DNA from 2 places in the Alteromonas sp. genome. Region 2 is predicted to be linked to the other one. Evidence: predicted binding sites of a transcription regulator. Region 2 holds the regulator's gene; the other holds the start of a gene.
The links. The regulator FliA, encoded in region 2, starts transcription of late flagellar genes. The targets are predictions, from matches to a motif close to CTAAAGNTNNNNNNNNNNNNGCCGATA.
Positions count from the first base shown of each region.

Region 1 (9,992 bases), on a different contig from region 2:
TTATCCTTTTTGACCTTTTTCTTCGAATTCGAACTCAAACGCCTGGTTTTCCAACAAAAGTCTGCTTTTTATTGGTCTTTCGTATACTATTTCATCAGACCATTGTTCAATTTGTTACAAATGAGTAAACTATGAACAGCCTCCAACGTTTCACTAAAATAATTAAAGGTAGGTTTATGAAAGTAGGCTTTATTCAATGCGCAGTAATTAGCGCGGTATTCGCAATCGCAGGTTATCTCATCGTTTCTTCCGCTAGTCTGGAAGCGAGTCTTCCTGTCACCGTTGCAGTGTCTTTGCTTATTAGCGGTATCGTTACACCCTGGCTTGCATCTCTGCTGAGTTCGTCTTCAACGTCTTCTTCAGTGAATGCTGATGTGACTTCTGAGACTTCCGGAGAAACAGCCACTTTATATGTAGGTAATCTTCCATATAAAGCGAACGAAGATGCAGTGAAAGAATATTTCAAGGATTACATCGAAGTTCAGAGTGTTCGTCTTATGAAGGACCGTCGTACTGGAAAACGTAAAGGGTATGGATTTATCGAAGTCATTACCCGCGACGTAGATTCAGCTATTACGGAACTAAACGATAAAGTATTTCTGGAAAGAACATTGAAAGTACGTGCTGCAAGGGAGAAAGGAGAAACCGAGTAGTCGTACTACACAAACATTAAAGAACCCCGGCATGCCGGGGTTCTTTTTTATCTGAATATTGAATTGGGCATCACTACTTCAATAGTCCGCCCGTATCTTTCAGCTTTCGCTTGCCGGAGGCTCTACAGGCTGAGTTTTCTGCTGCTCGCCCGGCATAGCGTCAAGTAAACGCTGATTGAAACTATGGAAACGATTTATAGCTGTGACTAAATCCGGTACCTGTACATCCTTCATTTCGTTGATCAGGCCATTTATCAGAGTGTTGAAGTCTTCACCTGAAGCCAGTTGTTGTCTCGCCGAATCAAAGACGTTAAGCATCTTATTCAGATATTGTGCAACAGGCTTCGCTTCATCGCCGTGGGAACCGGACTCGCTGCCGTCACGATAATGCTGAATAGCACCGTAAGTTTTCACAACTTCCGTTTGCTGCGTTCTGTTCAGTTGCAATGCGTAACCCGTAAGCTCCTGATCATCAAAACCCAGTTCCAGCGCTTTCTCAAACGCCTTATCCAGATCGCCACCAAAGAACGTGTCAGCCAGATCGTTAACGGATTCCACTAAATCAGCAATGGCCGTTAATTCACCTTCATCCAACTCGCCTTTCAGAGAGAAACTTATCCCCTGACGATCAAAGTACGAGTAAGAGGTGTTGTCTGTAGCAACGACATTCTGATAGCCATTACCGTCACCACCCTGCCCAGTCGTATAAGCGACGGTTTGCTGGCTGGCATATTGATAAGCCCTCAGACTCTCAAAGCTCAACTGCACTTCATCACCATCTCTTGTACGAATTGTCAGACTGGCAGATTCTGAGTTGCTGCTGTTAACGTTCAAAGCTGATGCAACACCACCTGCAGCAAGTTGATTTTCATTCTGAATACCGAGCAGATCAGACTCCAGTGCATTAATGCGGTTTTCGATGAGACTGCGGCTCCTGTCGATGCCTGTTGAGATATCATCATTCATCAGGCCTCCCAGATCTTTTTCTGCCATGGCAATTCCCCGGGAAACCCCTTCTCTCGCCTGCGAAAAAAGATTACCGAGTTTCTCTTCATCCGCACCACCTCTTGCAGCGCCCTGAATGACACCACCGACAAAACGCATAACGTTTTTTGCCACTTCCTCAAAATCAAATAAAGAGGTTTCCTTCTCTTTATCTGACGTATCATCTTTTGCAAACTTACCACGCTGTCCGTCAACGGTAACCTGTTGCTCCATTGACGAACTGTAGACTTTCAGGCCAATGGTCGTCTGCGAACTACTGACGCTTACCATTGCGGTTTGCCGCTGCTGAAATTCAGCAGCCTGACGAAGCCCATCCTGCTGTAACTGCTTTTTGATTGCTTTGTTAGGGTCTTCAGGTGCCTTCTGTTCTGCAACAGCCGGCTTCTGCTCACTAACAAATGCCTTAATTTCACCCACGTTCATAATGTTGTCCTCACTAACCTCACATTAGTTATCGGCAGACTTAACGAATTGTTTAATTTTAATGCAATCTCAGAACAGTGTTTGCACAAATAATTTAAGACACTACAATGCGCAGCCCGGCAAACAAGATGAAGCTATTACCATGACAACTCAGACACACAGTCAGCAATATACCGCGCAGTTAGACGAGAAGATCTCGCGACTGTCACAACTACTTGATCAATATGGTCAAACTGAGATGTCTGTGTTTGCCTCTGAAGAAACCGGCTACCGCATGCGGGCAGAATTTCGGGTATGGCATGATGGCGATGACTTGTATCACATCATGTTCAACAGCGAGACGAAAGAAAAGTATCGCGTTGACACCTTCCCGCCGGCAAGCGATACCATAAATGCTGCTATGCAAACTTTAATGACAGCACTTCGTCCCAGCCGGGTACTGAGAAAGAAGTTATTTCAGATTGATTATCTGAGCGGGTTGTCAGGTGAGCTGGTGATAAGCCTTTTGTATCACCGTCAGCTGGATGATGAATGGGAAACGGCTGCGCGGGCGCTGCAAGATACGTTGTCTGACACCTTCGGTACAGTGAATGTTATCGGCCGTGCACGTAAGCAGAAGAAAATTCTGGGCAATGACTTTATCATCGAATCGCTGCCGGTAAACGGACGACACTATCAATTCAGGCATATCGAAAACAGCTTTACCCAGCCGAATGCAAAAGTGAACTGCCGCATGATCGAATGGGCATTGTCTGTGTGTGAAAACACAAGCGGCGATCTGCTTGAAATGTACTGCGGAGCCGGTAATTTCTCACTGCCTATGGCCAGCCAGTTTCGTAAGGTCATCGGCACTGAAATCGCCAAGCCTTCGGTTAACGCTGCGCAATTTAACATTGAAGTGAACAACATAGACAATGTGGAGATTGTTCGTCTGTCTGCTGAAGAGTTTACGGAAGCATTAAGAACAGGACGTCAGTTTTCCCGCCTCAACGGCATTGATTTATCAGGCTACAACTTTACGACTGTGCTGGTTGACCCGCCAAGAGCCGGTCTTGATGAAGAATCTCTGAAGATGATTCAGGACTATCCGGAAATTATTTATATTTCCTGTAACCCCGACACGCTGGCAGCGAATCTGGCGACATTGTCGCAAACCCACGATCTGGTGGCGTCAGCCTTGTTCGATCAATTCCCTTTTACGCACCACATTGAGGCCGGCGTAAAACTGGTGAAGAAAAACCGTTAATTACTCACTTTTGACTTTCCGGGGGCGATAGACTTTTGCCCCCAACTGTACAAAACGCAATTGCGCTTTTACCCTGTGGCCAATTTCCTGCCTCAACGGCACATCCACTTCTAAGGCTTCAGCTCCGGCACTGAATACAAGCCGGACCATGGCTTCTGCCTGAAGACTTGCCAGTTGATGCTCTGCGCCCTGACTTTCCACAATATAATCAGCCAGTTCTTCAATGAAATGCTGAATTTCCCTCAGTACTGCCATCCGGTACGCAGTTGAAGTGCCGGTGTGTTCACGGAGCAGTAATCTGAACACGTTAGTATTGGCGGTAATAAATTCCATGAACGTATCGACCGACGTATCGATAACCCCGCCGCCACTGGCGATACGGCGTCTTGCCTGACGCATCAGTTGACGGAGTGCAAGACCCGCCTCGTCCACCAGCGTCAGACCGAGTTCGTCCATATCTTTGAAGTGACGGTAAAAAGAAGTCGGCGCAATACCGGCTGCACGGGAGACTTCACGTAAACTGATAGCAGACAGGCTGCGCTGCTCATCGAGCAAACCAAAAGCAGCATTGATAATATTCTGGCGGGTTTTTAATTTTTGCTCCTGACGACTCACCGCCAACTCCTTCTTTTCATTCCGGATACCTGTAAAACGGTAACGATTGTACCTTACCCCGGCGATGACGGCACATCAGTTTCACAAAATCTGCACTATACTTAAAGCTGAAATTGTCGCTTTTCCCTTGCCTGCGCCCGGTGAAAACGATAAATTAGCGTACAGTTGTAAGCCGAGTTGTTATCATGAAAAAACCACCAATTATCCTGACCAATGTTCTGGTATTTATTATTACCGGTGCAATTGCGTTACTGGCAGTGCCCCTTTGGGCGGTCACCATGGGATTCGACACCACGGAAGTGGTGACGGCTGTCGTATTATTTTATTTCACCGGTATGTCTATTACTGCCGGCTATCACCGTCTGTGGTCTCATAAAACCTATGACGCCAATATTGTTGTACGGGTCATTCTCGCCATCGGCGGTGCAATGGCATTACAAAACAGTATCCTGCACTGGTCTTCTGATCACCGTATCCATCACCGTCATGTTGATCAAAACGACAAAGACCCGTACTCAGCTAAAAAGGGCCTCTGGTTCGCCCATATTGGCTGGATGCTGAGAGAATATCAGTCTCATCGCTATGACGATTACAGCAACTGCCGGGATTTACAAAAAGATCCGGTGGTTATGTGGCAACACAAGTATTACCTGCCTATCGTGCTTGTCGCAAACTTCGGGCTCACAGGTTTGCTGGGCTGGTTGAACGGCGATGTACTGAGTATGATTCTTTTTGCCGGTGTATTCCGTTTATTCATGGTCCACCATGTCACTTTCTTTATTAACTCGCTTGCTCATTTCTGGGGCAGTCAGCCTTATACCGATAAAAACACAGCCCGTGATAACGGTATCCTGGCATTTTTTACTTTCGGCGAGGGGTATCACAATTACCATCATATTTTCGAATATGATTACCGCAACGGTATTTACTGGTGGCAGTTCGATCCGACCAAGTGGCTGATCCGTGGCCTGTCTTATATGGGACTGACTACAAATCTGCGCCGTGTACCGGAAGAACGGATTGAAAAGGCCCGTGCAGCCATGCAACTTCAGCAAGCCAATGCCAGACTTGCCGCCCTGCCGGATGCCGATGAGTTATTACAAAAAGTGCAGGCTGAGTATGAGTTGTTAGTACAGAAGATGTCTGCCTATTATGCCGCCAAAAAACGTCTTATGAATGTACGTAAACGGTGCCTGAAGCGCTCGGTTGAGCGACTGGAAATTGACTTCCATTACAAGGAACTCAAACACGCACTCGCCCTTCAGAAAGAAAAGTGGCTCCAGTTACAGACACTTTCACCACAGCTGGTCTGAACTCAGCCCGAAACGCCGCTATTTAGCGGCGTTTCTGTATCGCCTTCTTGCAAAATCAATAATATAGGCAACACTTAGGTGATGGATTGCTCTTGCTGTTTTCTCTGCATTTTTTGAAATAAGAGTCCTCGCTTTTCCTTTATTAGTACGGACGGATGCATGAGTGATGAACAGCTTTTTACCTTTTCCCCGGAACCTGAACCGGATGACAGTAATACTCAGTCAGGAGAATGGTTAGTTCTTAGTGTTGAAGACGATTTGGGCTATCAACAATCCCTTAAACTGGGCTTAAGCGGCCTTAAAGTGCGTGGCAAACCGCTTAATTTTCTGACCGCTAACTCTGCGGCTCAGGCCTCCACCATTCTGGCTGAAACCGACGATATTGCGGTGATCCTGCTGGATGTTGTGATGGAGCAGGATAACGCAGGCTTGTTCCTGGTAAACACCATCAGAACTGTGTTAGGTAATTCCCGTGTGCGGATTATCCTGCTCACCGGTCAGCCCGGTATGGCTCCCCGTCAGGACACATTTAAAGAATACGATATTGATGAGTACTGGAACAAAGTTGAACTGACAGAAGAAAAGCTGAGAGGCATTGTTTCCAGTAACATTAAAACCTGGTCCAATCTGAATGAATTGTACGTGGCCAAACGCGGACTGCAAATGATTGTGGATGCCTCCAGGGCCCTGACGTCAAAGCAGGATGTGGGTGAGTTTACCTACACCGTGCTTAATGAAGTATCCCGGGTCATTGGCATTCCTGAAACCGGTGGTGTGGTGTGCGCCTACCGTCCGACCATGGCGTCTATGGAACAATGCGAAGTGGTAGCATCAAGTGGTGACTTCAGCCGTTCTGATGCCACTATGCTGTCAGACTTATTAGGTGAATATCAGGCTCACGCGAGTTCCGGATTGCTGAAGGCCATCGATACTGCTCTGCACACCCATGAGCATCAGTTTTATGAAACCTGGTCAATTCTCTACTTTAATACGGCAGATGTAGACAACAATCACTATCTGGTCATCGTCCAGTCCCCCAAACCTCTGGAGCAAAGCCACATTACACTGCTGATGGTGTACAGCGAAAACATCGGTAATGGTTTCGTTAACCTGGCATTGCTCAATAAACTGTCCATGCTGGCTTATTTTGACGAAACTCTGCAAATTCCGAACAAAAACTGGCTACACCGCGAAATCGTCAATATGTCACTGTCTGATTTGAATTCAACCTCGCTCGTTCTGGTGAATATGACAGATTTCTCAACCAGTGAAATCACACTGGGCACAGATTTCAGCCATGCCCTGCTTGCCGGTTGCCTGAACGAAATGAAAAAGCGCTGTCAGAAAGCGATGACGATTTGTTATCTGGGTGATGGCTTTTTTGCGCTGCTTTATAAAACGGAAAAAGTGTCTCAGGAACCATCATTAAGCCAGTTAGCCGAACTGTCGGTGTATGTCGATAACGTCGAACAACGGGTTACGAACCGTATCAGCCATCTGGCAGTGAAAGATTTAGAGCTGGACGATTTACGTAAGTCATTGAAAACGGCGCAACTGGTGCATAACTCACGGAAACGGCGGGACCATTCCGTACAGACCATCACACGACAGTTGCTTGACGAAATGGGCACCCGCCACAAGCTGCTGAAATCTTTGTCTGATGCTATTGCCGACTCTCACCCGTTCTTTCTGGTTTTCCAGCCAAAAGTTGATCTGAAAACCGGCGTGACAACCGGACTGGAAGCGCTTATCCGCTGGCGCACAGGAAGTAACGAAATAATTCCGCCGAATGTGTTCATCCCTCTTGCTGAAGCATCCGGGTTAATCACCCGTCTGGACAGCCTGGTGATGGAGCTTGCTGTCTACGCTGCAAAAGTGCTGAAAGAGTCAGGGCATAACTTCTCTGTGGCGTTTAATGTAACTCATGCCGATGTGATAGCACCAAACTTCATTCCTGCACTGGAAAACGCACTGGCTACCCATAATGTGCTGCCGGAGCAGGTAGAGATAGAAATCACTGAAACTCAGGCCATGGAAGATTATGAGGATATCAACCCGATACTCAATACGTTGATGAAAATGGGGATCAAAGTCAGTATTGATGACTTTGGTACCGGCTATTCTTCGCTGGCTCACCTCAGTACATTGTCGGCCTCAGCACTGAAAGTGGATAAGAGCTTTGTCGATACATTAAATACCGCGACCCCGAACTCTCCTGATCATATTCTGGACATGGTGCACAGGCTATCTGAACAATGTCATTTTCAGGTTGTTGCTGAGGGCATTGAAACTGAAGGACAACGGGAAGCATTGTTGAGCAAAGGGTATGAAACCGGACAAGGTTTTCTGTTTGCCCGTCCCATGGCATTACCCGACCTTATCGACTGGCTTAACGGACAGCAGCGATGAGTGAGAAAAAACACTGGCAAAGGGCCTGCTGGTTATATCTGTGCAACTTTATTTTGTCTGTACTGACTGGCTCACTGGTCTATCAATGGTTCTATAACCAGTCGATGCAGTCACTGAGTGTTGAGCATACGTCCGTCATATCATCGGTCAACACCGCTTTCAGTCAGGAACTGGGTGACATTACCAATGTCGCCAGGCTGGCAAACGAGCACCTGGTAGACATTATGTCTGCCGGGCTACAGGATGAAACAGAAGCTCAATTGTTTCTGCGCATTGGCCGTGTGCTTAATAATGTATCCCAAATGCGATGGCTGAACCCCGAAGGGGTTGAAACGGTACGGGTCAATTTTCTTGCCGACGGCGTTCAGATTGTCCCGCCGGAACAGCTCCAGGATAAATCCACCCGATATTACTTTAAGCAGGCACAGCAAAAGCCGGCCGGGATCATGACGCTTTCTTCCATCGATCTGAATATGGAAAATGGTGTGCTGGTCACGCCCTTTCAGCCGACCGTGCGGGCAATCCTGCATACGTTTCCTTCTCACCCTTTGGGAGAAGGCTTCCTGGTGATTAATTTTGACCTGACGTCTTTATTCGATCACCTGAAAACCTTTGAAGAAACACAAACGCAGCTTTTGATTTCCGAAGGTGCTATTCAATGGATGCTGCACCCTGATGCAAAAAAAGAATGGACCGCCAGCCGCGGGATCACGCCTGCGAACATTAAGCTGGCTCAACCTGATATTCTCGAGAAACTAAAAAACAACAAAGCTGTTTCCCTGGTCTCCGGAGAAGAAGATGCGTTGTTCAGCGGTGCAGCCTTGCAGTTAAGAATGAAGCATACGCACACGGTTGACCCGTACTTCATTCTCACCCGCACACCCGCCGAGTACCACGGTTTGCTGGTAAAAGACGCGCTGTTACCTGGATTAATCTCCTTCGTTTGTTGCTTTTTTATTGCCGGCTTACTGATTACCCGGGACCTGAAACAGCTGTCCCATGTTACCCATCTGACAGATCAGCTGTTAACGGAGAAACAGGATTTGAAATCCGCTCTGGATAAGCAAACCCGTCTCCGTGACGAACTGGTCGAGTCAGAGAAAATGGCGTCTCTGGGCATGCTGGTAGCCGGTGTTGCCCATGAACTGAGCACCCCCATTGGCGGAACAACCATGTGCGTATCGGCTATTGATAACCAGCTCGACGCACTGGAAAAGAAAATCAGTACCGGACTGACCCGCTCAGATCTCGATGCTTACGTGGCATATACCAGGGAAAGTGTGGCCCTGTCGAAGCATAACCTTGAACGTGTAACCGAGCTCATCAAGCGTTTTAAACGGCTGGCGGTGGACCGCGGAAGCGAAACGCCGGTGAAGTTTTCTCTGCACAGAGTAGTGGGTGATCTGGTCCGCACGCTGGAAGCTCAGGCCAGCGCCAAACGGGTAAAACTAACAGTAGACATACCGGAAACGCTGGAAATTGTGAGCTTCCCCGGCCTTTACTCTCAAATTTTACAGAACCTTATCACCAATGCCTTTGAGCATGCCTTTGCGAATAAACGTAACGGGGAAGTATGCATCACAGCCCGTGAGAAGGGGAACAGTTTTGAAGTTAGAGTCAGAGACGATGGCTGCGGTATTCTGGATGAAATTCAGCACACTATATTCGAGCCTTTTGTGACTTCAGCACGCAACAAAGGCAATACCGGTCTTGGTATGCACCTCGTTCACCAGTGGGTTACTAATTTGCTCGGCGGCAGGATTGTTTTTACGTCGAAAGAAGGCAACGGCACAGAATTTATCATGACGTTTCCGATGGCGCTGCCCGACGCTAAAAAAGCATGATGAAACCGGAAATGGGCAACGGAAACTTTGTCTTTCTTATCAGAATGTTGCTAGACTTTGCATGACACTATTCCAGTCCAGCAACGTATCTACCGGTTCCCGCCGGTACAGCAACCATTGAGTATTTTCGACCATGACAAAGAAAACAGCGAAAGTCGCAGAACCTTCTTATCAGTTTGACGCCATTGTGATCGGCACCGGACCCGGTGGTGAAGGTGTGGCCATGCAGCTTGCCAAAGCCGGTCAGAAAGTCGCCGTTATTGAGCGCTACGAAGCAGTCGGCGGTGGCTGTACTCACTGGGGCACAATTCCGTCAAAAGCTCTACGTCACTCAGTCAGCCGTTTGATTGAATACAATACCACTTCACTGTTTTCGGAAAATCAGGTTGCCCGCCACGTTACTTTTCAGGACATCATGAGTCATGCAAGCGGCGTGATTAAGAAGCAATCCCGTTTGCGTACATCATTTTACGACAGAAACCGG
Region 1 is NZ_CFHOXV010000068.1:1,170-11,161, reverse strand. It holds gene AC4PME_RS20035 (RNA recognition motif domain-containing protein) at 177-653, shown strand; gene AC4PME_RS20030 (DUF5610 domain-containing protein) at 753-2,081, opposite strand; gene trmA (tRNA (uridine(54)-C5)-methyltransferase TrmA) at 2,224-3,327, shown strand; gene fabR (HTH-type transcriptional repressor FabR) at 3,328-3,942, opposite strand; gene AC4PME_RS20015 (acyl-CoA desaturase) at 4,128-5,255, shown strand; gene AC4PME_RS20010 (EAL domain-containing protein) at 5,415-7,664, shown strand; gene AC4PME_RS20005 (sensor histidine kinase) at 7,661-9,508, shown strand; gene sthA (Si-specific NAD(P)(+) transhydrogenase) at 9,642-9,992, shown strand, end outside.
Region 1: AC4PME_RS20030 (DUF5610 domain-containing protein) is a predicted target of FliA. The motif match lies at 2,111-2,137, and genes of this name have one in related genera.

Region 2 (21,163 bases):
TAATTCCACCTGCGCATTTTTGTCTGCCAGTTCCCGGGCAATGGTCATTGCTTCGTCGAAATAACGCTGCCCTGCAATTTCGTCGCCCGTAGCAAAGTGAGAAAGAGCAAGCTTATGTAACAGGTTTTGCTGATTGACCCGGTTGTTTCTGGTGACGGCAAATTCCAGCGCCTCCTGCAAATAGGGAAGGGCATTGTCGTACTGTTCAGCCTGCTGAAACACCGATGCAATAAGACCAGCTATGTGAGCAGGCAGGATTTGAGTCGCGTTCTCCGATGCAATTCTGTGGGCAATGATCAGTTTTGTCAGCGCGGCCTCACGATTTTGTAGTGATTGCTGAATTAATCCTTCCGTTATTAATGCACCGATGTACAGCTGGGTGACAGTATGCTGCTGTGCCCACTCACTGACGACAGCGACATAATGCAGCGCCAGCACCTGGCGCTCTGTTTTTTCGTAAAGTTGCGATTTTTGCAACAGTAAACGGTGATAGAGCAACGGTTCGCCTACTTGATCTACATTTTCAAGCCCCTGTTCCAGAAGAGACTCTGAGCGGCTGAAATCACCCAGTTTCATGTAAAAGTACGACAGCAGATATTGAATGGTGGCAGGCGTATAGTCGGGCAGGACATCATCAAGCATCTCCTCCAGACCAAGTACGGTTTCCTGCGGGTGCTGATGAAAAGACTTAATGACGTGGATAACCGCATCATCGGGCGCAGATACCTGTGCCGGTGCCGCAAAGGTGCAATAAGACATAAATATCAGGCCTGTCGCGGCGACAACAGGAATAATATTGTTCTTAAATGCAATACGTCGCTGTTTTAACGGGTATTCCGGCACTTGTTGTCCTGAGCATGTCTCATCCGGTTTAACTATAGTTCAAAAAACACCGCCGGGCGCACGCAGGCAAACATTTTCAAACTGGCACATTAGTTGAACTGACACTGACAGACACGAAGTAAGCGTCAATTTTCTGTTAGCGAGAGCAAATTTTATGCAGCTATCCGGCTATCTGCAGCGGTTCGACAAAAACCAGATTCAAAATATCACCAGTGGTCTGGGGGCGCCTGTCGTTTTGCTGGCGATCATGGGCATGGTTATTTTGCCCATGCCGCCCTTTCTGCTCGATGTTCTTTTCAGTTTTAACATCGCCCTCAGTCTGGTCATTATTCTTGTGGCTGTATTTACCCAAAAACCGGTGGATTTCGGTATATTTCCCCTGGTTTTGCTGATTGCTACGGTGTTGCGGCTGGCATTGAATGTTGCCTCGACGCGGGTCGTTTTGCTGTATGGTCATGAAGGCGGCGATGCTGCGGGGAAGGTAATCGAAGCCTTCGGAGCCGTGGTTATTGGTGGTAACTATGCGGTGGGTGTGGTGGTATTCGCCATCCTGCTCATTATCAACTTCAAAGTAGTGACAGCCGGTGCCGGCCGTATATCTGAAGTCAGCGCCAGATTTACACTTGATGCCATGCCCGGTAAGCAAATGGCCATTGATGCCGATTTGAATGCCGGCTATATCGATCAGGATGAAGCCCGCAAGCGCCGGGAAGAAATCACCGCAGAAGCAGACTTCTACGGCTCGATGGACGGTGCATCAAAATTCGTTAAAGGTGACGCGGTAGCCGGTTTGTTCATCATGATGATTAATATCGTCGGTGGCTTATTTATCGGCATGATTCAGCATGACTTGTCGTTTGGAAATGCGCTGGAAGTTTACACTATTCTGACAATCGGTGACGGTCTGGTTGCCCAGATCCCATCCCTGTTGTTGTCGGTGGCAACGGCAATTATCGTCACCCGTGAAAACGAAACCCAGGAAATGGGTAAGGAAATCCGGACACAGCTGGGTAATCAGCAGGCTCTGTATATTGCCGCAGCGGTGCTGTTTGTCATGGGGATTGTGCCCGGCATGCCCCACGTGGCCTTTCTGGGTTTCTCTGCTATTGCTGCCGGTTATGCATACTGGCAGGGTGTGCAGGCGAAGAAAGCGGCAGAAAAACCGGCTGTGCCGGCCAAAATGGAAGGTGGTGCTGACCAGCCTGCTCCGGAAATTAAAGAGCTGGGTTGGGATGACGTACAGCAAGTTGACACTATCGGCCTTGAAGTTGGTTACCGGCTCATTCCGCTGGTGGATAAATCACAGGGCGGCGAATTGCTTACACGTATAAAAGGTGTGCGGAAGAAACTGTCTCAGGAACTGGGCTTTCTGGTTCCGCCGGTGCACATCCGCGATAATCTGGATCTCGACCCCAATGCCTACACGATCTCCATGCTGGGTGTGACCATCGGAGATGCGCAAATCAGTCATGATGAAGAGCTGGCGATTAACCCCGGGCAGGTGTTCGGTAAGCTGGAAGGACGGGCGACTAAAGACCCCGCTTTCGGACTGGATGCCGTGTGGATACGGCCGAATCAGCGGGAGCATGCGCAAACCCTTGGTTACACAGTAGTGGATGCGGCCACCGTGGTAGCGACACATCTCAGTCAGTTACTCAGCAACAATGCTTACCAGTTACTCGGTCATGAAGAAGTACAACAACTTCTCGATATGCTGGCGAAATCCAGTCCTAAGCTGGTGGAAGGGCTGGTACCGGATATTTTGCAGCTGAGCACCGTTGTAAAAGTACTGCAAACCTTATTGTTCGAAGGCGTTCCCATCCGCGATATGCGTACTATCGTTCAGACCTTATCGGAATACGGACCCCGCAGTCAGGATCCGGATGTGCTGGTATCTGCAGTGCGTATTGCGCTGAAGCGTTTGATTGTGCAGGAAATCAGTCAGGGAGCGAAAGAAGTGCCTGTCATAACTCTGGCACCAGAGTTGGAACAGATGTTGCACCAGTCACTTCAGGCAGGAGGAGAGGACGGCGCCGGCATCGAACCGGGACTGGCAGACCGGCTCCAGCAATCCCTGCAACAGGCCGCACAACAACAAGAACTGAATGGCGAGCCTGCGGTACTGTTGACGTCAGGCATGTTAAGACCTGTGCTGTCACGCTTCCTGAAGTATTCGGTAGCTGGCCTGCATGTGTTGTCTTATCAGGAAATCCCTGATGACAAACAAATCAAAATTGTCAGCTCTGTGGGTCAATAATCTGACGCCGGGTGAGTGAAGAGGTTGAGATGAAAATCAGACGGTTTTTTGGCAAAGATATGCGGGAAGCATTAAGCCAGGTAAAAGCAGAATTGGGCAGTGACGCCGTAATCATGTCGAATCGCAAAGTGGCAGACGGTATTGAGCTGGTCGCCGCTTACGATAAAGAGCCGGAAGCAAAAATAAAACTCAACACCCGCCATGACGCAGGTAAAACAGCTGCACAAAAGGCGACGCCAAGCCTCAGCGAAATTATCGGTGACGATGGTCCGGATACCTTACGGGCGTTACTTGAAAAGCAGGCTGCAGAAAAAGCTGCGGCTGCCGGAAGTGACCGTCAGAATCCTGCAGTTTCTCCTGCACCACAAACATCGTCTGCATTTGCCGCAGATACCCGTGGGGTCAACCCACAACCCGCTGCATCTCATGACGAAGAGGCGTTTTCATTTGCTGATGTATTTTCTGCAAAAGAACAAAGGCCTGCACCGGTATCTCAAATGAATCCCGATTTTAAAGCGGCGGAAAGTCAGCAGTCTGCCGGTGCCCCTGCCAGTGAGCTGGATGCGATAAAAGAGGAGCTGGCCTCTCTTCGCAGCGTTTTACAATATCAGGTCGCAGACTTGATGGATGCCAAAAAGCAGCGTCAGCGCCCTGTACACAGTTATCTGACCCAGTGTTTAACCGGTATGGGGCTGAGCGCTTCACTGGCTGAGCAACTGGTGCATTACACCCCGTCTCAATACACCGAGCGGGAAGCATGGATTTACCTTCTCAACCTTTTGGCTAATCGCCTTAATGTTTCCGGTAATGATATCCTGACCCAAACCGGTGTGGTTGCTCTTGTTGGTCCAACGGGAACAGGCAAAACCACGACTGTTGCTAAATTAGCAGCACGCTATGCGCAAAAATACGGTGCTGATCAGGTGGCTATGATCACTATCGATACCTACCGTATTGCCGCTTATGAACAGCTGGCAACGTATGGCAAAATTATTGGCTGTACTACAAGGAAGGCGCAAAGCAGTGAAGAATTAGCCGAACTTCTCTTCCAGTTACGCCATAAGCGTCTAATATTAATAGACACGGCTGGTTTCAGTCAGCGCGACAGTCGTTTAATTAAGCAACTTGGTCAATTTAATCACGGACAAATGCAACCTGTCCGTAAATACCTGGTTGCGCAGGCAAATACCCAATATCCTGCATTGCAACGCATCATTGAAGCGTATAATTCCGTTAAGCTTGACGGATGTATCTTCACGAAAGTTGATGAATGCTACAGTTTGGGTGAGGTTTTAAGTGTTGCTGTTGAACAGCAATTGCCAGTTAGTTATGTGACCGACGGGCAGCAGGTACCTGAAGATATTAAAGTTGCTGATGCAAAATCTCTCGTATCTGCCGCTGCAAAGCTTTATAAAAAGTACGGTTTGAATCATACTAAGCGTAATCATGAAGTTAATTCAGTTCAGGCAGTATGATCGAAGATCAAGCGAGTAGCTTACGAAAGATGAATCAATCACGCCTCATAAAGGTTATTGCCGTTACCGGCGGCAAAGGTGGTGTTGGTAAAACCAACATTACATTAAACACGGCGATTGCTATGGCCAAGCAAGGTAAGCGGGTCATGGTACTCGATGCCGATTTAGGATTAGCGAACGTTGACGTCATGCTGGGTCTGCGTGTTGAGAAGAACCTTTCTCACGTATTATCCGGTGAATGCACACTTGATGATGTTTTGGTAACCGGACCTCACGGTATTAAAATCGCTCCGGCGACTTCAGGTACTCAGGCAATGACTGAGTTATCGCCCACAGAACATGCCGGATTAATCCGTGCTTTCAGTGAGTTGCGGTCGCAGATTGACGTGCTGATTGTAGATACCGCTGCCGGTATTTCCGATATGGTACTGAGTTTCTCCCGTGCCTCGCAGGACATCATGGTCGTGGTTTGTGACGAACCGACTTCTCTGACCGATGCCTATGCACTGATTAAAATATTGAACCGTGAGCACGGCGTGTTCCGTTTCAAAATAGTGGCAAACATGGTTCGGGACATTCGTGAAGGGCAGGAATTATTCAGTAAATTATCAAAAGTGACAGGCAGATTCCTGGATGTGGCACTAGAATTGGTGGCAACTGTACCTTTCGACGAAAATATTCGTCGGGCAGTCAGAAAGCAAACCGCTATTGTGGATGCATTTCCCGGTTCTCCTGCGGCCGTCGCGATTAGTCAGTTAGCCACCAAAGCGCTTAACTGGCCGGTACCGGCTCAGCCGGGTGGTCACCTGGAATTTTTCATTGAACAACTGGTGACGAAGCAAGCAGTAGGAAGCCAACGTTGAATAGTAAAGCGGCAGCTTACCAGCAGCAGACCGACAAGTCGCAGCTGGTCGAGCGCCATGCATCCCTTGTAAAACGTATTGCCCATCACCTGATGGCGCGTTTGCCTGCCAGTGTGCTGGTGGATGACCTGATTCAGGCAGGGATGATCGGATTGCTGGAAGCAGCCAGAAATTTCGACGGCTCGAAAGGGGCCAGTTTCGAAACCTTCGCAGGTATCCGTATTCGTGGTGCTATGCTGGATGAAATCCGTAAGGGCGACTGGACACCCCGTTCAGTGCATAAAAATAGCCGTGCTATTACGGAAGCCATAACACAAGTTGAAAGAGAAACTGGCAGAGACGCGCGTGATACAGAAATTGCTGCTAAGCTAAATGTCAGTATTAATGATTATCATCAAATGCTTAACGAGGTGAATGCCGGTAAACTTGTCGGTATTGAAGACCTGGGTGTATCAGAAGATGTAATCAGCACAGAACAGAATAAAGGTAATGATTCACCCCTCGAAGATTTAATGCAGGGGGCGTTTCAAAAGGCGTTGGCGCATGCCATCACAACATTACCTGAACGGGAAGCAATTGTACTGTCCCTGTACTATGATGAAGAACTGAATTTACGTGAAATCGGTGAAGTTCTTGAAGTCAGTGAGTCAAGGGTCAGCCAGATTCATAGCCAGGCCATGTTAAAACTAAAAGCTCGAATGCAATCATGGCAGGCAGAAGAATAAAACATACTAATATTAATAACGATTGATAATCCTCACCGGAGGCTATTTTGGACAAGAGTATGAAAATTCTTGTAGTAGACGACTTCTCTACTATGAGACGAATCATAAAGAACCTGCTTAAAGATCTTGGATTTTCCAATATTCAGGAAGCTGACGATGGAAGTACGGCCCTCCCCATGCTCCAGCAAGGCGACTTTGAATTTGTCGTGACCGACTGGAACATGCCAGGTATGCAGGGTATCGACCTGTTACGCGCTATTCGTGCAGACGACAAACTCAAGCACTTGCCAGTATTGATGGTGACAGCTGAAGCGAAAAAAGAGCAAATCGTTGCTGCAGCACAGGCAGGTGTAAACGGATATGTTGTGAAGCCTTTCACAGCCGCTACACTTAAGGAAAAACTCGACAAGATTTTTGAGCGTTTAGGTTGATCCAGCCGCTCCCGCCAGAGAAGAGGATTACTGGATGTCTCCTACTAAAAAAGTCCCTATTTCGCTCGAAGAAGCAAAACAGCTGGTAGCATATCTTGAGCAGGGCGATGACGATTCCGCCAACGCCCTGCTTGAGGCCGTATCTGCCAAAGAGTCTGTCGAACTTTTTGCTGAAGTTGGCAAACTTACCCGTCAACTTCATGACGCCCTCAACACCTTCCAGTTAGACGAGCGAATTGCTGGTCTGGCTAATGACGATATTCCTGATGCGCAAACGCGTCTCACCTACGTAATTGAAGAAACTGAAAAAGCGGCTAATACTACAATGGACGCTGTAGAGTCCTGTATGCCCATTGCTGAATCTTTATCAGACCGGATCACAGCTATTGAGCCTGAATGGCAAAAGCTTATGACCCGTCAGATTGAGCTCGGTGAATTCAAGAGTTTATGTATGGATATCGACGCCCTGTTTAAGGACATGTCGAAAGATTCTTCTAAACTTAACAGCCTTTTGACCGAAGTATTAATGGCACAGGGTTATCAGGATTTGACAGGCCAGGTTATTCGCAGAGTGATTGATCTGGTGAAAGAAGTCGAAGACAGCCTTGTGAATATGCTGACCGTGTTCGGTGAACGGGATGCACCTGTTAAAGCACAGAGCACCACGAATAAACCGGACGCTGTTGAAGCGGAAGGGCCAATCATGAACGCTGAGAAGCGGGATGACGTAGTACAAGGCCAGGATGACGTGGATGATCTCCTGTCGAGCCTTGGTTTTTAGGGGAGCGAATGAATGTCGTTTGATGTTGATGAGGATATATTACAGGACTTTCTGGTCGAAGCCGGAGAAATCCTGGAACAATTACAGGAACAGTTAGTTGACCTGGAGAATAATCCGGAAGACGCTGACCTCCTCAACGCGATTTTCCGTGGATATCACACGGTAAAAGGTGGCGCAGGTTTCTTATCTCTGACTGAACTGGTTGAGATTTGTCACGGCGCAGAAAACGTCTTTGACGTAATGCGTAATGGCCAGCGTACACTGACGCCGGAATTAATGGATGTCATTCTGCAAGCGACAGACGTCGTAGTGGAAATGTTTGAGCGGGTAAAAGCCCGTGAGCCACTCGAAGCCGCTGATTCAAATCTTGTTGATGTTCTGCATAAGTTGAGCAAGCCAGAAGCCCCCGGCGAAAATATTTTTGGCGGGGAAACGGCAGCACCGGCAGAAGAAGTGCCGGTAGCAGAAGAGCCTGAGCTGATTGTTGAAGAGGTACCGGTTGCACCGGAAGCCACCGCTGTTGCAGAGCCTGCCGGTGATAACAGCATTGAAGATATCAGCGAAGATGAATTTGAAGCATTACTGGACCAGCTACATGGTTCCGGTGCGCCCGGCAGACCGTCGGCAGATGCACCTGCAAAGCCAGCTGCACCTGCGCCCGCTCCGGCAGCAGCCGCAGGCGGAGATGGTGAAGATATCACCGATGATGAATTTGAGGCTCTGTTAGACGAGCTTCACGGTAAAGGACAGTTTGGTGGCGATGCCGCACCTGCCGCTACACCGGCGGCCGCAGCACCGGCAGCGGAACAGGCTGCAGCCGGTTCTGACGGTGACGAAATCACCGATGACGAATTTGAAGCTTTGCTAGACCAGTTACACGGTAAAGGTCAGGGACCCGGCATTGCCGGTGGTGTTGAAGTTGACACTCAGGCAACTAAAGCCGTTCAGGCTGCCAAAGCGGAACAGTCTAAACCTGCAGAGCCTGCCAAGCCGGCTCAACCTGCTAAAGCTGCTGCACCTGCTCCGGCCGCAAAAGCGGCTCCGGCTGCGCCAGCCGCACCCGCTGCCCCTTCCAAGCCCGCAGCACCTGCTGCAAAAGCTGCACCTAAGAAAGAAGAAAAAGCCCCGCAGGCAGAAACTACTGTTCGGGTAGACACCAAACGCCTTGACCAGATTATGAATATGGTCGGTGAGTTGGTGCTGGTTCGTAACCGCTTGTTAAGCCTTGGTATCAATACCAATGACGAAGATATGTCGAAGGCTATCGCTAACCTGGATGTGGTGACCGGTGATCTTCAGGGCGCGGTAATGAAAACCCGCATGCAGCCCATTAAGAAAGTCTTCGGTCGTTTCCCCAGGGTTGTCCGCGACCTTGCCCGTAGCCTGAAAAAAGAAATTACCCTTGAGCTTGAAGGGGAAGAAACGGATCTGGATAAAAACCTGGTTGAGGCGCTGGCCGATCCCCTGGTTCACCTGGTGCGTAACTCCGTCGACCATGGAATTGAAATGCCGGATGATCGTGCCAATGCGGGAAAACCGCGCATGGGTACAGTGAAACTGGCAGCATCACAGGAAGGCGATCATATCCTGCTTACTATCACCGATGATGGTAAAGGGATGGATCCGGAAAAGCTGAAAGAAATCGCTATCAGTCGTGGCGTGCTTGATGCTGATGCCGCCGCCCGTATGTCTGATGTGGAAGCGTTTAATCTGATATTCGCGCCGGGCTTCTCTACCAAGACAGAGATCAGTGATATCTCCGGTCGTGGTGTGGGCATGGACGTGGTTAAAACTAAAATCAACCAGCTGAATGGTACCGTAAACATTGATTCTCATCTGGGTAAAGGCACCCGGTTAGAAATCAAAGTACCGTTAACACTGGCAATCCTGCCAACTCTGATGATTGTTGTCGGTCAGCAAACCTTTGCATTGCCATTGGGCGCTGTTAACGAAATTATCAACATGGACATCAAGAAAACCAATACGGTAGATGGTCAGTTGACGATGATCGTCCGCTCTAAGGCTATCCCGTTATTCTTCCTTGGTGAATGGCTTATCCGCGGCCCGAAAAATATCGAGAAAGAAAAAGGCCATGTTGTTGTAGTGCAAATAGGTACACAGCAGGTGGGCTTCGTGGTGGATGCATTGATTGGTCAGGAAGAAGTGGTGATCAAGCCACTGGATGCCTTGTTACAAGGTACACCGGGTATGGCTGGTGCAACCATTACATCGGATGGCGGAATCGCGTTAATTCTTGATATCCCGAGTCTGCTTAAGCGATATGCGCGCAGGTCATAGTCGCAATTAAAGGAACATCATTACTATGGCTTTTAAAGTCCTTGTTGTGGACGATTCGACGTTTTATCGTCGTCGTGTACGCGAAATTCTGGATGAGGACAGAGAACTCGAGGTTGTTGGCGAAGCCAAAAACGGTGAAGAAGCACTGGATATGCTGATGAAGTTGTCACCCGATGTGGTGACAATGGATGTGGAAATGCCGGTTATGGACGGTATTTCCGCTGTAAAAGCGATCATGCAGAAACGCCCTGTACCTATTCTCATGTTTTCATCTCTGACTCATGAAGGTGCTCAGGCAACGCTTGACGCGCTGGAAGCCGGTGCGCTGGATTTTCTGCCAAAGAAATTTGAGGAAATATCTAAAGAGCGTAAAGAGGCCGTGGGCTTACTGCGGACTAAAGTGCGTTTACTGGCCCGGCGTGGTGTCGGCATACGCCGGCCTGTGATTTCACGCAGAGAGCCAGCGGCAAAGCCCGCTCCACCAATGCCTGCCAATGCCCCTAAAGCGACGTTCTTTAAAAGCTCGTCTATCCTCACCGGACGTACTGAAACTGCATCCCAGCCTACTGTTTCTAAAGTTAAGGCATCAGGAAAGCGGTATAAATGTCTGGCCATCGGGGCCTCTACAGGTGGTCCTGTGGCATTGCAAAAAGTGTTGTCAGGGCTGCCGGCTAACTTTCCATATCCGATTTTATTGGTTCAGCATATGCCCGGCACGTTTACTAATGCGTTCGCCCAGCGGCTGAACAATAACTGCGAGATTTCGGTAAAAGAAGCTGAACACGGGGATATTCTTAAACCCGGTTGCGCTTATCTTGCGCCCGGAGGCAAGCAAATGGTAGTAGAGTCTATGTCACTGCCGAATATTGTTCTCCGTGATGCCCATGAACATGAGAAAGATACCTACAAACCCAGTGTGGATATTACACTTAACAGTCTGGTGGATATTTACGGCGGCGATGTACTGAGTATTATTCTGACGGGCATGGGATCTGATGGACGTGAAGGCTGTGAAGCTCTTCACCGTAAAGGCGCCAAAGTGTGGGCGCAGGATCAGGACACCTGTGTGGTATACGGTATGCCACAGGCGGTTGCGAAAGCGAACATCGCAGAAAAAAGCATAGCCATTGATAATATCGCTTCGTGCATACTCACGGAAATGATGCAGAAATAGTTCAGTCAGCAGGAGTTGAAGGTTGAAAATATGGACGATTGCTAACCAGAAAGGCGGGGTAGGGAAGACCACTACCACCGTGACGCTGGGCGGCATTCTGGCGCAACAGGGAAAGCGCGTTCTGCTTATTGATACCGACCCTCATGCATCGCTGAGTTATTATTTTGGTATGGATGCCGAGGAGTTAAATGCTTCTGTTTACGATATTTTTATTAATCATGAACAGATTACTGCCGATAGAGTGCTTGACTGTTTGTGTCCGACAAAATTAGACAGTCTGTATATTTTGCCTGCCTCAATGGCACTTGCCACGCTGGACAGGCAAATGGGTATGCAAAACGGTATGGGGCTTATTCTCAAAAAGGCACTGGATACTGTACGCAACGAATTTGACTATGTGTTGCTGGATTGTCCGCCGGTACTTGGCGTGTTGATGGTTAATGCGCTGGCTGCATGCCATAAAGTCATTGTGCCCGTGCAGACCGAATTTCTGGCATTAAAGGGCCTTGACCGGATGATCCATACACTTGAGATTATGGGCCGTTCGTTAAGAAAAGAATTTGATACATTAATAGTGCCGACTATGTTTGACCGCCGGACGAATGCGGCCATCCAGGCACTACAAAAACTGAATGAAGATTACGGTGATAAGGTTTGGCACGGGATGATTCCTGTGGATACCCGCTTCCGTGATGCCAGCCAGGCGCAGTCGCCTGCGTCTGTTGTCTATCCGAAAGCGCGGGGCGTTTACGCCTACACCAAATTGTTAGATGAACTGGAGCAGTGAGTCAGCTATGAGTAAAAGTACGCCCTTCGCCCGCGAAGATGTGATGCAGGCGTATCTCGACAGCTTGTTACAAAGCCCGGAAGATCCGGCTGAAGTAACGGCTAACACTGCCCGTTTGCTGGAACAGGCCACGGCGGACATTATCGCCAAAGAACCTGTGGTTGCTCCTGTGGCTGAGCCGGTCATAGCGCCGCCAGTAACTGAAGAGGTTACCGACACAGCCGTTGAACAACTGAGCGGGGCAGTACCTCCGCCGGTTAAAACCACGCCTGTGAAAGACATGCTGGAAAATCGTTTTCAGGCACTCTTTTTCGAGGTGGCAGGATTAACACTCGCTGTGCCGCTCATCACTTTAGGTGGCATTCACCGGATTGAAAAAGTGGGTGGACTGATAGGAAAACCCAAATGGTTCAAGGGCGTAATGCTTCATCGTGATCAAAAAATAAACGTTGTCGATACTGCAATGTGGGTTATGCCAGAAAAATACGACCAAAATCTCGCAGAAACGCTAAACTATCAGTATCTTATTATGTTAGGGGACAGTTTGTGGGGCTTAGCCAGCGACAAACTGGTCAACACCGTTACACTGACCAGGGACGAGGTAAAATGGCGCGAGTCAGGAGGCAAGCGTCCATGGTTAGCGGGCATGGTAAAAGAAAAAATGTGTGCGTTAATAGACGTATATCAGTTAATCGCAATGCTAAATAGCGGCTTAGGCAGTAACGACCAGACGCCATAGCCCGGGGAGCCAGGTTCATGAATGACAAGAGCACAACGAATAACGCGCCGGATAACGATCAGGTGCTTCAGTGGGTTACCTATCGCTTAGGTGACGAAACTTACGGTATTAACGTAATGCAGGTTCAGGAAGTCTTACGCTATACCGAAATTGCGCCTGTTCCCGGTGCACCGGATTACGTGTTAGGCATTATCAATCTGCGTGGTAATGTTGTGACGGTTATTGATACCCGCGCCCGCTTTGGCCTTATGCCAACCGATATTACCGACAACACACGGATTGTAATTATCGAATCCGATGAGCAGGTTGTCGGCATCCTGGTAGACAGTGTTGCCGAAGTGGTTTATCTGAAATCATCTGAAATTGATAGTGCACCTAACGTGGGTACTGAAGAGAGCGCCAAGTTCATTCAGGGCGTGAGTAACCGCGATGGTGAATTGCTGATTCTGGTAGATCTTAATAAGCTTCTCAGTGATGACGAGTGGGATGAACTGAGCAGTCTTTAACTTCATACAGCGCCTGCTAATCCGGCGGGCGCTCATCTATGCCTGTATCTTCGCTGTGCTGCCCGGCACAGTGCTATTACCAAAGGGAGAAAACACATCAATATGGACGTGCCGGCACTATCTTTACTCGCTGTTGCTACAGGGTTACTCGCCGTCATTGCTGTTATATGGATGTACTTTTTCTTCAACCGTCAGTTTAAACAACTCGACGATACTGTCCGCTATCAAAAAGAACACATCGATACCCTGCAACTGGAAATTAATGACCTGGAAAACCAGAACGGTGAAATGCAAACCCGTTCAATGGTACAGGGCAAACACATGCGGGAGCTGGCAGATCAATGCACGCAACTCGAAAACCAGTTACGTGAAGTAAAAAGTCAGGACCCGTCCATGCGCTTATACACCCGTGCCGCTGAACTGGTTAAAGCAGGCGCTGACGTCGAAGAGGTAATGCAAGCCTGCGACCTGCCCCGGGCTGAAGCTGAGCTGCTTATCAGCATGCACCGTCAGCGGGGATAAAGCTCACCGGACAGGTAAACGGGTAGCGCTCTTAATTTCGCGTAGTGACAAACTGGAGCGAATGGCAGTCACGCCCGGCAATTTGCGCAAGTAACTCTCAACAAAGTGGCTGTAATCATCTAAGTCCCTCGCGACTACCTGTAACAGAAAGTCAGACTCTCCGGTAGTATTGTGGCAAGCTAGAACATGTTCTGAAGCCAGTATAATCTGTTCAAACTTCTTCGTACTGGTTTCATCATGTTCAGATACCGTAAGCTGAACAAATGCAACAACGCCAAGCCCTAATTTTCTCCGGTCCAGATTAGCCTGATAATCACAGATATAACCATCATCCTCAAGACGCTTCAGGCGGCGCCAGCACGGACTTTCGCTTAGCGACAGGTGGCTGGCTATTTTGCTGTTAGTTAACCTGCCATCGTGCTGTAACAGGTCTAAAATAGCCTTGTCTGTCTTATCAAGAGGTTTTACGGGCATAGTCTTCTTATTTTGTGGGTTAAAAGAGAGCTTTCTTACCTATTTTGGCGTGTTTCCGTACATGAAAGCAAGATAATCCCCTTCAGTATCTTTTAATCTGTTGATAAATCATAATTCTGGAGGAACAACAATGAAAGCTGTCGTATTCGAGAAATTTGCACAGATGCCGGTTATTCAAAATGTGGCCGACCCGACGCCGGCGAGTCACGGTGTTGTTATTAAGGTTGAAGCAACCGGTGTGTGTCGAAGCGACTGGCACTGCTGGCAAGGTCATGATACTGACGTGGTTGTTCCGCATGTTCCCGGCCATGAGTTTGCCGGTATTGTTGAAGCCGTTGGAAAAGATGTGAAGCGCTTCAAAACCGGTGACCGCGTCACAGTTCCGTTTATCAATGCCTGCGGGAGTTGCCCCGAGTGTCACTCAGGTAATCATCAGGTATGCGGCAATCAAACACAGCCCGGCTTTACTCACTGGGGATCTTTTGCTCAATACACCACGGTTGATCAGGCCGATGTAAACCTTGTGGCATTACCTGAGCATCTCGACTTTGTAACCGCGGCCAGCCTCGGGTGCCGGTTTGTTACATCATTCCGCGCTGTTGTCGATCAGGGAAAAGTTTCTGCAGGACAGTGGGTGGCCGTACATGGTTGCGGTGGTGTTGGTCTGTCCGCAGTAATGATAGCCAGTGCACTGGGCGCAAACGTTATTGCCGTGGACTTGCAGGATGACAAACTGGCCCTGGCGAAACAGGTGGGCGCGGCGGTTACGCTCAATGCATCACAAGTGGCCAGCGTGCCCGAAGCAATCAGAGAGATCACGCAGGGTGGTGCTCATGTATCAATGGATGCGCTGGGTCACTCTGTCACTTGTGTCAATTCTGTTCAGTCACTGCGCAAACTCGGTAAACATATTCAGGTTGGCCTGTTAATGGCAGAGCATGCAACACCGGCTATTCCCATGGGCCGTGTGATTGGTGATGAGCTGGAAATCATTGGCAGTCATGGCATGCAGGCTTTCCGGTACGATGCTATGCTTTCTATGATAATGTCCGGGAAACTGAAGCCTGAAAAACTGCTTGGGCGTACCATTTCTCTGGCGGAATCTATTGAGGCTCTGACTACGCTGGACACGTCAACCACTGCGGGAGTAACAGTGATCTCGTCGTTCTAACATCAGAACGGCTGGCGCGTTAAGCCGTTTAGACGTCCAGCCGTAAAGATGTTGACATCTATCGGGATTTAGCCACAATAACGTTATTATCCGTTAATTGTTGGAGCTGCCATGCCTATTTGTATTCCCGAACAACTTCCCGCGCAGGATGTGTTGTCAGGTGAGAATATCTTCACTATGGACAGCACCCGCGCAGCGACACAGGATATTCGCCCCATGGAAGTGGGGATCCTGAATCTCATGCCCAATAAAATTGAAACGGAAGTGCAAATCTTACGTTTGCTGTCTAACACACCTCTGCAGGTGAACGTGAACCTGATCCGCGTAGACAAATTAGCGCCAAAGCACACGCCTCAATCTCACATGGACGCCTTCTATCACGACTTTTCTGAAATTGCTGATAAGAAATACGACGGTTTAATCGTAACAGGTGCACCGCTGGCTCACTTGCCTTATGAGGAAGTGAAATACTGGGATCAGATGACAGAGATTTTGGAGTGGGCACAACGTAATGTGCAATCCACACTCTATCTGTGCTGGGCTGCTCATGCGGCGATGTATCATTTCTACGGTGTGCAGAGAAAACTCAGAGAAACCAAACTGTCTGGTGTGTTTGAGCATAAAGTGCTCGATCCTTATAACGAGCTGCTGAGAGGTTTCGATCCGGTTTTTTATGCGCCTCATTCCCGTTTCGGGTATATTGACTCCGGCGAATATAACAGTGTTGAAGGTTTGAAGGTCATTACGGAATCTGATGAGGCGGGTGCATACACCATCGCATCTGAAGATAAGCGTATGGTGTTTGTTACCGGGCATCCTGAATACGACCCGGAAACTCTGCATGACGAGTATTTCCGTGATTTACAGGCGGACGCCCATCCGGCAGTGCCGGCTAACTATTTTACGGACGATGACCCCGCAAAAGCGCCTTTAGTTCGCTGGCGCTCCCATGGTAGTCTGCTGTTTAATAACTGGCTGAACTACTATGTTTATCAGACAACACCTTATGATTTGAGTCAGCTGGCTGAGAAACCCCGGCCAAAGAGGTAATAAGTGACATCAGGTACAAAACAACAACTTCTGGATGCAGCGGCAAAGCGCGTTTTGATTCTGGACGGTGCCATGGGTACTATGATCCAGGAGCACAAACTGGAAGAAGCCGATTATCGTGGTGAGGCATTTGCAAACTGGCATTGCGATGTAAAAGGCAATAATGATTTGCTGGCAATTACTCAGCCGGACATTATTTACAATATCCATTGCGCTTATCTTGAAGCCGGTGCAGATATCATTGAAACCAATACGTTCAATGCTACCACCATCGCCATGGCAGATTACGACATGGAAGCGCAGTCGAAAGACATTAACCTTGCTGCTGCTAAGCTGGCCCGTAAAGCCTGTGATGAATTTACTGCAAAAACACCGGATAAGCCCCGGTATGTGGCAGGGGTCCTCGGTCCCACAAACCGCACAGCGTCAATTTCACCGGATGTAAATGACCCCGGCAAGCGGAATGTAACCTTTGACGAGCTGGTAGAAGCCTACATCGAGTCCACAGAAGCGCTGTTAGATGGCGGTTCAGATATTATTTTGATAGAAACTATCTTTGATACCCTGAATGCCAAAGCGGCAGTATTCGCGGTAGAAACCGTATTTGAGAAACGCGGTGAGCGCGCACCGGTGATGGTATCAGGTACTATTACCGATGCATCGGGCAGAACCTTGTCAGGACAAACTGCGGAAGCCTTTTACTATTCCATGCGTCATGTATCGCCGGTATCTATGGGCCTCAACTGTGCATTGGGTCCGGATTTGCTGCGTCAGTACGTTGAAGAAATCAGTAATATTTCTGAATGCCTGGTCTCGGCTCACCCCAATGCCGGTCTACCCAATGAGTTCGGTGAATATGATTTGGGCGCAGAAGAAATGGCAGCACACATTAAAGAATGGGCAGAGTCCGGTCTGGTGAATGTGGTAGGTGGTTGTTGCGGCAGTACACCTGAACATATTCGTGCCATGGCAGAAGCGGTAAAAGACGTGAAACCACGTACCGTACCGGTTTTTGAACCTAAAATGCGCCTTTCCGGGCTAGAACCTTTTGTTCACTAAGGTGTTATTGTGACAGCAGAGTTTTCAACCTTTATTAATGTCGGTGAACGGACAAACGTTACCGGATCGGCCGTATTCAAACGCTTAATTTTAAATGCCGAGTACGAGAAAGCCCTCGATGTAGCCCGCCAGCAGGTGGAAAACGGTGCGCAGGTGATAGACATCAACATGGACGAAGCCATGTTAGATTCTGTTGAGGCCATGCGTACATTTCTGAACCTCATTGCTTCAGAGCCTGATATTTGCCGTGTTCCGATCATGATTGACTCATCAAAGTGGGAAGTCATTGAAACCGGACTCAAGTGCGTTCAGGGAAAGGCGATTGTGAACTCAATCAGCCTGAAAGAGGGGAAAGAGCAGTTTGTTCATCAGGCTAAATTGATCAAGCGCTACGGTGCCGCAACGGTGGTCATGGCGTTTGATGAAACCGGCCAGGCCGATACCAAAGCGCGTAAAATTGAGATTTGTCAGCGCAGCTATAAGGTGCTTACCGAAGAGGTCGGATTCCCGCCGGAAGATATCATTTTCGACCCGAATATTTTTGCTGTCGCGACGGGCATTGAAGAACATAACAATTATGCGGTGGACTTTATTGAAGCCACCCGCGTTATCCGTCAGACCTGTCCTTACGCCCATATCAGCGGTGGTTTATCTAATATTTCATTCTCGTTCCGGGGCAATAACCCGGTACGTGAAGCCATGCACTCGGTGTTTTTGTATCACGCTATCCGTGCGGGTATGGATATGGGCATTGTGAATGCCGGTCAGCTGGAAGTGTATGATCAGATCCCTGAAGAACTCCGTGAAGCTGTGGAAGATGTGATCCTGAACCGTCGTGAAGACGGCACTGAGCGTCTGCTGGACATCGCACCCAAATATCAGGGCGATGGCAAAGCCGCGGCGGCAGAAGATCTTTCGTGGCGTGAGCAGCCGGTGAACAAGCGGCTTGAACATGCGCTGGTTAAAGGTATTACCGATTACATCATTGAAGATACTGAAGAAGCCAGACTGGCGGCTGAACGTCCGCTGCACGTAATTGAAGGGCCGTTAATGGACGGCATGAACGTGGTCGGTGATCTGTTTGGTGAAGGTAAAATGTTTCTGCCCCAGGTGGTTAAGTCTGCCCGGGTGATGAAAAAAGCGGTTGCTCACCTGCAACCGTTTATCGAAGCGGAAAAGGACGGCAAGTCATCGAGTAACGGTAAAATCCTGATGGCCACCGTTAAAGGCGACGTGCACGATATCGGCAAGAACATCGTTGGCGTGGTACTGCAATGTAACAATTTCGAAGTAGTAGATTTGGGTGTGATGGTGCCCTGCGCTACGATTTTGCAGGTGGCCAGAGAAGAAAACGTGGATATGATCGGGTTATCCGGTCTTATAACCCCGTCGCTGGACGAAATGGTACACGTGGCCAAAGAAATGGAGCGCCTGGGGTTAGATTTACCACTGCTTATCGGCGGTGCGACGACCTCCAAAGCCCATACTGCGGTGAAAATTGAGCAAAACTACAGCCATCCGGTCGCTTATGTACCTAATGCCAGCCGCGCCGTGGGTGTGTGCCAGAAGCTGATTAACCCTGAGTCCCGCAAAGACTTTGAAAAAGAGCTGTCAGACGAATACGAAAAAGTACGGGCCCAGCATGCCCGGAAACAACCCCGCAGTAAGCCGGTTACGCTGGCAGAAGCGCGGGCTAATGCGTATAAGCCGGACTACTCTGTTCTGCCTGTAAAGCCTAAAACGCCGGGCGTAACACCTGTGTCCGTCGATTTGGCGATATTAAGAGATTATATCGACTGGACACCGTTCTTTTTGACCTGGTCACTGGCCGGTAAATTCCCCCGCATTCTTGATGATGAAGTGGTGGGTGAGCAGGCAAAAGAGCTGTATGCCGATGCCAATAAAATGCTGGATAAAGTCATTGCTGATGGCAGCCTGCAGGCAAAAGGAGTAATTGGTTTATTCCCTGCTAACCGGGTTGGCGATGATATTGAAATTTATCAGGATGATAACCGCGATGCCGTGCTGGGCGTTTCCCGTCATTTGCGTCAGCAAACATTGAAAGACAAGTTTGCCAACTATTGTCTGGCAGACTTCGTTGCTGAGAAGCAAAGTGGAATTGCTGACTACATCGGTGCGTTCGCTGTTACCGGCGGTATCGGTGAAGACGAGCTGGCTGAGTCCTACAACAAAGCCGGAGACGACTACAACGCCATCATGGTGAAAGCCGTGGCTGACCGTTTGGCAGAAGCGTTTGCTGAATATCTGCACGAGCAGGTGAGAAAAGACTACTGGGGCTTTGCGCCTGATGAGAACTTCGACAACGATGCGCTCATCCGCGAGAAGTACCAGGGGATCCGTCCTGCACCCGGTTATGCAGCCTGTCCTGAGCACACTGAGAAGCAGTTGATTTGGGATTTGCTCGATGCCGAAGCGCATACCACCATGAAGCTGACTGAAAGTTATGCTATGTGGCCGGGAGCAGCAGTATCAGGCTGGTATTTCTCGCACCCTGAATCCAGATATTTCGCTGTGGCAAAAATCCAGCGTGATCAGCTTGAAGATTACGCACAGCGCAAAGGCTGGAGCACAGAAGAAGCTGAAAAATGGTTAGCACCGAATCTGGATGATTAACCCGCCTGACAGCCGGAGTCACTTATGACTGATGAACTGCCTTTCTCACAGGCATGCGAAAATAACAAAGGGCCCATTTCTGCCATTTTGGAAGTGGCCCTGAGTCAATGTAAGCGTGTGCTTGAGGTGGGCAGTGGCACCGGACAGCATGCGGTGCACATTGCACCCTTGTTACCTCACCTGATATGGCAGACCAGTGATCAGCCGCAGTATCACGAAGGGGTACTGAAATGGATAGCTGCGTACCCGTCTGAAAATTTGCTACCGCCGCTTAACCTCACCGTGGGCAAAGACAGGTTGCCGTTTTCTGAATATGACGGTGTTTATTCAGCGAATACTGCTCATATTATGCAGAAAGCCGAAATTAAAATGATGATGCAGAGCCTGTCTGAATCACTGCCGCAAGGTGCAGTATTTTGCCAGTATGGCCCGTTTACAGACAACGGTGCATTCAGCAGCGAAAGTAACAGAGAGTTTCATCAACATCTGATAGCCAGTGGCTATGGCGGTTACCGGGATATACAGGAGTTGCAGGCATGGGCGCCGGCACTCACGCTGGAGAACATCCATGAAATGCCGGCCAATAATTTGTTATTGCAGTGGGTAAAAAACTAAACGTCGGGTCTGCTTAAAAATCATTGAAAAACGGTGCTCCGGCACCGTTTTTTATGTCGTCAAATCAATTCTTTTTTCTACAATAACAGGCACACCGTTACGCACTGCAGAAATGCGCACTCTTACCCGTTTATCGTCGCCGCTGCCACTGCGATACTGAATTTGCTTGTCTTCTTTCAGGCGGGTGAGATAAAGACTGTCTCTTCCCATTATCCTTACGCCTTTGCCGGCAATAATGTCAGCTTTCACATTATGATAATCAGGGTGGACTTCATAGCTCAGTAGCAGGTTGGCGCGGTTAAAGGCATCATTAGACACCGACAGTGAAACCTGAATAGGGGCCTGTACCGGCGGACTGAAATGCTGCAACATGACCGGATGCAACGCAGGTTTCAGCGGCGGAAACTGGGGAATGTTATTTTCCGTCGGCTCATGGAACTGACAGCTTATCGCATCGGCCGCCATTAAGCTGAGAATGGCTGTCAGACAGTAAATTTTTTTGTTCATAGTGAGGGCTCTGATTAAGTAATGAAGGCGTATGTGCGCCGGTCCTGAGCCTGAAAATGCAAAGCATGAACCCGTTGTCAGTGGCAAACTGCTTTGGTTCTGCAAAAGAATTAATTTATTATATTTGTACTGTATAACCTTAAACCAGCAAAGCCGGAGGGTAAAGTGCTACCGGTTAAGCTTTATCGATGAATGATTAACATCCGACGTATTTTCAGACGTTTCAGAGCGCAACCCGCAGCGGCGGTGGTG
Region 2 is NZ_CFHOXV010000002.1:191,753-212,915, forward strand. It holds gene AC4PME_RS02450 (tetratricopeptide repeat-containing diguanylate cyclase) at 1-843, opposite strand, end outside; gene flhA (flagellar biosynthesis protein FlhA) at 998-3,100, shown strand; gene flhF (flagellar biosynthesis GTPase FlhF) at 3,130-4,575, shown strand; gene AC4PME_RS02465 (MinD/ParA family protein) at 4,572-5,438, shown strand; gene AC4PME_RS02470 (RNA polymerase sigma factor FliA) at 5,435-6,163, shown strand; gene cheY (chemotaxis response regulator CheY) at 6,211-6,594, shown strand; gene AC4PME_RS02480 (protein phosphatase CheZ) at 6,629-7,375, shown strand; gene AC4PME_RS02485 (chemotaxis protein CheA) at 7,388-9,673, shown strand; gene AC4PME_RS02490 (protein-glutamate methylesterase/protein-glutamine glutaminase) at 9,699-10,847, shown strand; gene AC4PME_RS02495 (ParA family protein) at 10,870-11,634, shown strand; gene AC4PME_RS02500 (chemotaxis protein CheW) at 11,642-12,373, shown strand; gene AC4PME_RS02505 (chemotaxis protein CheW) at 12,391-12,879, shown strand; gene AC4PME_RS02510 (DUF2802 domain-containing protein) at 12,982-13,401, shown strand; gene AC4PME_RS02515 (Lrp/AsnC family transcriptional regulator) at 13,405-13,875, opposite strand; gene AC4PME_RS02520 (zinc-dependent alcohol dehydrogenase family protein) at 14,006-15,046, shown strand; gene metA (homoserine O-acetyltransferase MetA) at 15,158-16,096, shown strand; gene AC4PME_RS02530 (homocysteine S-methyltransferase family protein) at 16,100-17,155, shown strand; gene metH (methionine synthase) at 17,165-19,789, shown strand; gene AC4PME_RS02540 (DUF938 domain-containing protein) at 19,814-20,404, shown strand; gene AC4PME_RS02545 (hypothetical protein) at 20,456-20,911, opposite strand; gene AC4PME_RS02550 (hypothetical protein) at 21,104-21,163, shown strand, end outside.